Regions from separate parts of the Citrobacter werkmanii genome, predicted to be linked through region 1. Evidence: predicted binding sites of a transcription regulator. Region 1 holds the regulator's gene; the other holds the start of a gene.
The links. Region 1 encodes PurR, which represses purine synthesis genes. Its sites were predicted from a motif close to CANGCAAACGTTTGCNTG; they were not measured.

Region 1 (4,393 bases):
CTGGGCGCTGGTGAACTGGGAATTTGTTGCGAAGAACTTCGCAGCATAAAATGATAACGCAGAAGGGCCCCCCTTCTGCGTTTTAGCCTTAGCTGGAGGCAGTGCAGACTTCTTCAGATTGCCTTCTTGCCGAGATAAAGACCAGCAGTAACGCAAGCCCCGCCACAATCGCTCCCATCACGGGTACAAAACTGTAGCCCAGACCACCGGAAATCACCGCCCCACCGGCTGCCGCACCTAACGCATTTCCCAGGTTAAACGCGCCAATGTTGACTGACGATGATAACCCTGGCGCTTCGCTGGCAACGCGCATCACCCGCATCTGCAACGGCGGAACCACCGCAAACGTCGCCGCGCCCCAGACGACCATACTGACCGCCGCCCCCAGCTCATTACGCGCGAGGAAGGGAATGGCCAGCATAATAACCATCAACAACAGCAAAAAGCCTTTAAGCGTACCGTTGACAGAACGATCCGCCAGTTTGCCGCCAAGATAGTTTCCGATCGAGAATCCGACGCCAATTAATACCAGCATTCCGGTCACAAACACCGGTGTGGCATGGGTAATGCTGTGCAGCACCGGCGAGATGTAAGTATAAAGCGTGAACATCGCGCCTGCGCCCAGCACAGTGGTCAGCAGAGCCGACAGCACCTGTGGGCGCATAAGTACCGCCAGTTCGCTGCGGACATCAGGGCGCGCTCCTGCCCCACCTTTCGGTAATGAGAAGAACAGGCTGACCATAGCGATGACGCCCAGACCCGCCGTCGCCATAAACGACATCCGCCAGCCGATTGTCTCACCAAGCCACGTCGCCGCGGGAACACCGCCAATATTGGCAATCGTTAACCCCATAAACATGGTTGCCACGGCACTGGCTTGCTTATGTTTAGGTACCACGCTTGCGGCGACCACAGAGCCGAGACCAAAAAAGGCGCCGTGATTAAGACTGGTCAAAATACGTGACAGCATCAGCGTGGTGTAATCCGGCGAGATAGCGGAAAGCACGTTGCCCAGCGTGAAAATAGCCATCAGGAATATCAGCGCATTACGTCGCGCGCGATGGGACAGCAGCAGTGTCATCAGCGGAGCCCCCACCATCACGCCAACCGCATACGCGCTAATCAGCATCCCGGCCGCGGGAATCGAGACATCCACCCCTTTGGCAATCACGGGCAATAATCCCATTGGCGAAAATTCGGTGGTGCCAATGCCAAACGCGCCAATCGCCAGCGCCAGTAAGGGATAATTGATTTTCATATATCGACTCCGTAACGTCGAGCCGTGGCGCGACATAAAATAAGAGTCAAAAGCATGACATTGATCGCAAAATTAATAAAGTTAACAAAATTGCAAAAGACTTTTGCTTATTCGCAAACAATAGAGGGGGAATAGATGCGGAAAGGATGAGGGAGAGCTAACTCCCTCGGGGAAATCAATGCAGCGCTGCGGTCAGGCCACCCGCGACGATCAAACCCAGAACAATAATGGTAGTCACTAACGAAAATTTCAGATCGGTGCTCATCAAGTTTTCTCCTTTTTATTCCCACACAAAAAGTGATATTGCGCATTTTTACACACTTGAAAGCAAAAATCTCTCACGATTTATATTGATAACTGCTTTTAACTCTTCCCCTTTTCGTTAAGATCAGACAAAATTCCACGCTTACTTGATTAGCGTACCGGCCATTGACCCCTTCCTGACGTTCCGTGTCGTTTTCCCGGCGTGCCGCAACCCCTACGTTGCGTTAAGGGTGTGTGAAGGCAAACGTTTACCTGGAGTATTCTCAGGAGCTTAGGATATGGTCTGGAGTGAGATGTAATGGCAACAATTAAAGATGTAGCGAAGCGAGCAAACGTTTCCACTACAACCGTATCACACGTAATTAACAAGACGCGCTTTGTCGCGGAAGAAACGCGTAATGCGGTTTGGGCGGCGATCAAAGAGCTGCACTATTCTCCAAGCGCAGTTGCACGCAGCCTGAAGGTGAATCACACCAAGTCTATCGGCTTGCTGGCGACCAGCAGCGAAGCGGCCTATTTCGCCGAAATTATCGAAGCCGTTGAGAAAAACTGTTTCCAGAAAGGCTATACCCTGATTCTGGGCAACGCATGGAACAGTCTTGAAAAGCAGCAGGCCTATCTGTCGATGATGGCGCAAAAGCGCGTTGATGGTCTGTTAGTGATGTGTTCTGAGTATCCGGAATCGCTGCTTTCGATGCTCGAAGAGTATCGCCATATTCCGATGGTTGTCATGGACTGGGGCGAAGCTAAAGCTGATTTTACCGATACGGTCATTGATAACGCTTTCGAGGGCGGTTACATGGCGGGTCGGTATCTGATAGAACGCGGCCATCGCGAGATTGGCGCGATCCCGGGCCCGATGGAGCGGAATACCGGGGCCGGTCGTCTGGCTGGCTTTATGAAAGCGATGGAAGAAGCGCTGATTAAGGTTCCCGAAAACTGGATTGTACAGGGCGATTTTGAACCTGAATCCGGTTATCGCGCCATGCAGCAAATTCTTTCACAGTCGCATCGTCCGACCGCCGTCTTCTGCGGTGGCGATATCATGGCGATGGGCGCGCTGTGCGCCGCTGATGAGATGGGACTGCGCGTACCGCAGGATGTCTCGCTCATCGGTTATGATAACGTGCGCAACGCCCGCTTCTTCACGCCAGCGCTAACCACCATTCACCAGCCTAAGGATTCACTGGGTGAAACGGCCTTTAATATGCTGTTAGACCGCATCGTGAATAAACGCGAAGAGTCGCAGTCTATCGAGGTTCATCCGCGCCTGGTAGAACGCCGCTCCGTTGCTGACGGTCCATTCCGCGATTATCGTCGTTAAGCCTGTTGTGCGGGGGCCTCATCTGGCTCCCGCAACCATTCTTTATTCAGCGTTTCGCTATCACCTAAATAGTCCAGCAACCAGCTCAGTGCTGGCGAGGTATCGTTCTGTTGCCATGTCAGACAACACGCGGCATCAGGAAAGGGATTCTCCAACTGCAGCGACACCCATTTACCGCTATCAATCCACGGCTTGGCAAAATGTGTTGGTACCATGCCTACACACAATCCCGCAGATAAACAGGTTGCGGAAGATTCCCAGTCAGGCACCACAACGCGCTTTTGGTTGTCCAGTAACCAGGTTATACGCTTCGGCAATGTACGCGAGGTATCTTCGCGCACCAGTGACGGCCAGTTGCGCAACGTATCATCGCTTAGCGGCCCCGACATTGACGCCAGCGGATGATGGCTGGCCACCACGCAGCTCCAGCTCAGCATGCCCATGTCGCGGAAGGTATAGCGCCCCCCTACCGGAATGGCCTGTGTGGCGCCAATAGCCAGCTCCACACGCCCATCGGAAAGCGCATCCCAGACACCATTAAAGACTTCCTGAAAAACCAGCAGTTCCACATCATCAAAGTGGCGATAGAAATCCACAATCATCTGCCGGGTACGTTCGGGACGGACAATGTTATCTACCGCGATTGCCAGTTGTCCTCGCCAGCCGTTGGCGATTTGTTGACATTGCTGACGAGTGATCTGCATTTTTTTGATAACAGAGCGCCCTTCTTTTAAAAACCACGCGCCGGCAGGCGTTAATTCCACATCGCGATGGCGTCGCTCAAAAAGCGGTACAGCCAGCCACTCCTCCAGTTGGCGCACGGTGTAGCTTACCGCCGAAGGTACGCGGTGTAACTCCTGCGCGGCTGAACTGAAACTGCCGTTGCGCGCAACCGCATCAACCACTTCAAGTGAATATTCCGACCACATATTCTGCCTACAAAAAATTTGAAATCAGTAAGCAAATATTAGCGTTTCACAGCGTGAATTTCACTCACTACACTCAGCGGCATTGTTCTATTGCTAAAAAAAGAGAAATGATGATGCAACCTGGGAAAGGTTTTTTAGTCTGGTTGGCGGGCCTTAGCGTGCTCGGCTTTCTGGCGACGGATATGTATCTGCCCGCCTTTGCCGCGATTCAGTCCGATCTGCAAACACCTGCATCTGCCGTCAGCGCCAGCCTAAGTTTATTTTTAGCGGGTTTCGCCGTCGCACAACTACTGTGGGGACCGCTCTCAGACCGCTATGGCCGTAAACCGATTTTACTGTTGGGTTTATCTATTTTTGCGCTGGGTAGTCTGGGTATGCTGTGGGTTGAAAACGCCACTGGTTTGCTGGCGCTACGCTTTATTCAGGCCGTTGGCGTCTGTGCCGCGTCGGTTATCTGGCAGGCGCTGGTTACAGACTATTACCCTTCACAAAAAGTAAACCGCATCTTTGCCACCATTATGCCGCTGGTCGGGTTATCACCGGCTCTCGCGCCGTTATTGGGCAGCTGGATTCTGGTCCATTTATCCTGGCAGGCCATTTTCGCCACCCTGTTTGCTA
Region 2 (4,393 bases), 1.2 Mb from region 1:
TCCGCTTGATATGGATCAACCAAAGTCGTTTGCGTCTGGATGATGAGTATAAAACAAGCCCCGTACTCATGGCGGAGCTTGTTATCAATGCTATGAATTTTAAAGATATTCAGCATTAGTCTGGATGACGTTTTGATACCATGAAAAAGATTTCTTAGGCGAGCGTGCTAATGTCCCACTACCGTCATTATTTTTATCGACGTAGATAAACCCGTAGCGTTTTTTCATCTCCCCCGTCCCGGCCGAGACTAAATCAATACACCCCCACGGGGTATATCCCATCAGTTCCACGCCATCTTCCACCACCGCTTTTTTCATCTCACGTATGTGGGCGGCAAGGTAGTCGATACGGTACTGGTCGTTGACTGTACCATCGCTCTCGCGCACGTCGATGGCGCCAAATCCATTTTCGACAATAAATAGCGGCAGTTGATAATGATCCCAGAACCAATTCAGCGAATAGCGCAGACCGACCGGATCAATCTGCCAGCCCCAGTCCGATTTTTGCACGTACGGGTTAGGTACCAGGCTTTTCGACTCATCGTAATCTAACTGGGGGTTATCCGCCGTAGCCTGCGTCGCGAAAGACATATAGTAGCTAAAACCGATGTAATCAACGCAGCCCAGGGCCAGCGCCTGACGGTCTTCCTTGGTGATATCGAGTTCAAAGCCACGGCGAGCAAAGTAGTTGAGAAGATGCTGCGGGTATCTACCACGCACATGCACGTCGGTAAACCAGTAACGACGGTGCATGGCGTTCATCGCCATCATCATATCGTCTGGCGCGCAGGTCAGCGGGTAGATTGGACACATGGCAATCATGCACCCTACCTGCAACGCGGGGTTAATTTCACGCGCGGTCTTCACCGCCAGCGCGCTTGCCACCAGTTCATAGTGCGCAGCCTGGTACATGACCGGCTCGCGATCTTCACCAGGCTGGTACTTCAGACCAGAATTAGTAAAAGGGGCGAAGTCTTCGTGATAATTCGCCTGGTTGTTAATCTCATTAAACGTCATCCAGTACTTCACTTTGTGCTGATAACGCGTGAAAACCACCCCGGCAAAACGGACAAAGAAATCGATAAGTTTACGATTGCGCCAGCCGCCGTATTCCGTCACCAGATGGTAAGGCATCTCAAAATGCGACAGCGTAATTACCGGCTCAATGCCATATTTCAGACATTCGTCGAACAGATCATCATAAAACTGCAGGCCGGCTTCATTAGGTTGCGCTTCATCGCCTAATGGGAAAATACGCGTCCACGCAATGGAAGTACGAAAACATTTAAAGCCCATTTCAGCAAACAGCTTTATGTCCTCTTTATAGCGGTGATAAAAATCAATCGCCTCATGGTTAGGGTAATTTTTACCGGCGATCACACCGTCAGTAATTTCACGCGCCACACCATGCGCCCCCGCCGTCATCACATCAGCAACGCTAATTCCCTTTCCACCTTCCCGCCAGCCACCTTCCAGTTGGTGAGCGGCTACAGCGCCCCCCCACATGAAATCTGCTTTAAATCCAGACATACCTTCCCCCTATCATGATTACCCTGTTCAAAACACTCTCGGTGAGGTCCGTAACAGAAAACAGAAACCGGTTTCAGTACGATACTGCGCATTTGGCTGGCTGGTTTCAAGCACAAGAATGTACCCGGTTTCATTTTCGTGGCGCGATTCAAACAAATAGATAAATGACTGTAAAATGCTGAAAAAATCAGCAGATAAAACTTGATGCAGAGCAGGCTCGCAAACGTTTGCTTTCCCTGTTAGAATTGCGCCGAATTTAACTTTTACTGCAAGTAAACATGTGGGGAAGCAGGCAGTGACCGATAAAACCTCTCTTAGCTACAAAGATGCCGGTGTTGATATTGATGCAGGTAATGCTCTGGTTGATCGAATCAAAGGCGTAGTAAAGAAAACGCGTCGCCCGGAAGTAATGGGTGGTCTGGGTGGCTTCGGTGCGCTGTGCGCATTGCCGCAAAAATATCGTGAACCGGTACTGGTTTCCGGCACAGATGGCGTAGGCACAAAACTGCGTCTGGCGATGGACCTGAAACGCCACGACACCATTGGCATCGACCTGGTCGCGATGTGCGTCAACGACCTCGTGGTTCAGGGTGCTGAGCCGCTGTTTTTCCTCGACTACTATGCGACTGGCAAACTGGATGTGGATACCGCAGCCAGCGTCATTAATGGTATTGCCGAAGGCTGTCTGCAGTCAGGCTGTGCGCTGGTGGGCGGTGAAACGGCTGAAATGCCGGGCATGTACCACGGCGAAGATTACGACGTGGCTGGCTTCTGCGTTGGCGTCGTCGAAAAATCCGAGATTATCGACGGTTCAAAAGTGGCTGACGGCGACGTGCTGATTGCGCTCGGCTCCAGCGGCCCGCACTCCAACGGCTACTCCCTGGTACGTAAAATCGTTGAAGTCAGCGGTTGTGACCCTGAAACCACCGAGCTTGAAGGCAAGTCGCTGGCCGATCACTTACTGGCCCCGACCCGTATTTACGTAAAATCCATTCTGGAGCTGATCGGGAAGGTTGATGTGCATGCCATCGCCCACCTGACCGGCGGCGGCTTCTGGGAAAATATTCCGCGCGTCCTGCCAGACAACACACAGGCAGTGATCGACGAATCCTCATGGCAGTGGCCAGCCGTCTTCACCTGGCTGCAAACGGCGGGTAACGTCAGCCAGCACGAGATGTACCGTACCTTCAACTGCGGCGTAGGCATGGTCATCGCCCTGCCAGCTTCGGAAGTGGACAACGCCCTCGCTTTGCTCAATGAGAAAGGTGAAAACGCATGGAAAATCGGTATCATCAAAGCCTCTGATTCCGAACAGCGTGTGGTCATTGAATGAAAAACATTGTGGTGCTCATTTCCGGTAACGGAAGCAATTTGCAGGCGATCATCGACGCCTGCGAACAGAAAAAAATCAATGGCACCATACGGGCAGTATTCAGTAACAAGGCCGATGCGTTCGGCCTTGAACGTGCACGAGAAGCGAATATTCCGGCACATTCGCTGGAGGCCGCTCAGTTTGCCAGCCGCGACGCATTTGACCGCCAACTGATACAAGAGATTGACGCCTACGGCCCCGATGTCGTGGTGCTGGCCGGTTATATGCGCATCCTCAGCCCGGCGTTTGTTGCTCACTATTCTGAACGGTTGCTGAATATCCACCCGTCTTTATTGCCGAAGTATCCCGGTTTGCACACGCACCGTCAGGTACTGGATAACGGCGATGAAGAGCATGGAACCTCCGTCCATTTTGTTACTGATGAACTGGACGGTGGACCGGTTATTCTCCAGGCCAAGGTTCCGGTATTTGAAGGCGACAGCGAAGATGACGTCACTGCCCGGGTTCAGGCCCAGGAACATGCGATTTACCCGCTGGTGGTAAGCTGGTTTATCGATGGTCGCCTGAAGATGCGCGATAACGCAGCATGGTTGGACGGCGTTCGCCTGCCGCCGCAAGGCTACGCCGCCGACGAATAATCACATCTTCCGGTAGGCCTGATGGCGCTTCGCTTATCCGGCCTACTATTCTTCCCCCCTTTCTCTTTGCTATCAGACAGTTTATTGTCATATTTTTCTGGCACAGTTGGACATCTGAGAGCAATGCTCGCCATAATAAATCGGTAGTGTCCCGTGAATGAAACGGAGTAAAAGTGGTAATGGGTCAGGAAAAGCTATATATCGAGAAAGAACTCAGCTGGTTAGCGTTTAACGAACGTGTACTCCAGGAAGCTGCTGATAAATCAAACCCGTTGATCGAACGGATGCGTTTTTTAGGCATCTATTCCAATAACCTCGACGAGTTTTACAAGGTTCGTTTTGCCGAACTGAAGCGCCGAATCATCATTAGCGAAGAACAGGGTTCAAACTCTCACTCCCGCCATCTGCTCGGCAAAATCCAGGCCCGCGTATTAAAAGCCGATCAGGAATTTGACGGCCTGTATAACGAATTACTGCTGGAGATGGCGCGTAACCAGATTTTCTTAATCAACGAACGCCAATTGTCGGTGAATCAGCAGAGCTGGTTACGCCATTACTTCAAGCAATATCTTCGCCAGCACATTACGCCGATTCTGATTAACCGTGAGACGGATTTAGTCCAGTTTCTGAAAGATGACTATACCTATCTGGCGGTGGAGATTATCCGTGGTGATACGATCCGCTACGCGCTGCTGGAAATCCCTTCTGACAAGGTTCCCCGTTTTGTGAATTTGCCGCCGGAGACCCCGCGTCGTCGTAAGCCGATGATCCTGTTGGACAACATTTTACGTTATTGCCTTGACGATATTTTCAAAGGGTTCTTTGATTACGATGCGCTGAACGCCTATTCGATGAAAATGACCCGCGACGCGGAATACGATTTAGTGCACGA

Region 2: the regulator PurR is predicted to act here: its motif matches at 1,747-1,764, upstream of purM (phosphoribosylformylglycinamidine cyclo-ligase).

The regions. Positions count from the first base shown of each region.
Region 1 is NZ_CP044101.1:2,485,058-2,489,450, reverse strand. It holds gene sodB (superoxide dismutase [Fe]) at 1-49, shown strand, start outside; gene FOB24_RS12595 (MFS transporter) at 89-1,258, opposite strand; gene cydH (cytochrome bd-I accessory subunit CydH) at 1,434-1,523, opposite strand; gene purR (HTH-type transcriptional repressor PurR) at 1,821-2,846, shown strand; gene punR (DNA-binding transcriptional activator PunR) at 2,843-3,775, opposite strand; gene punC (purine nucleoside transporter PunC) at 3,889-4,393, shown strand, end outside.
Region 2 is NZ_CP044101.1:3,710,794-3,715,186, forward strand. It holds gene FOB24_RS18505 (6-phospho-beta-glucosidase) at 100-1,530, opposite strand; gene purM (phosphoribosylformylglycinamidine cyclo-ligase) at 1,826-2,863, shown strand; gene purN (phosphoribosylglycinamide formyltransferase) at 2,860-3,501, shown strand; gene ppk1 (polyphosphate kinase 1) at 3,681-4,393, shown strand, end outside.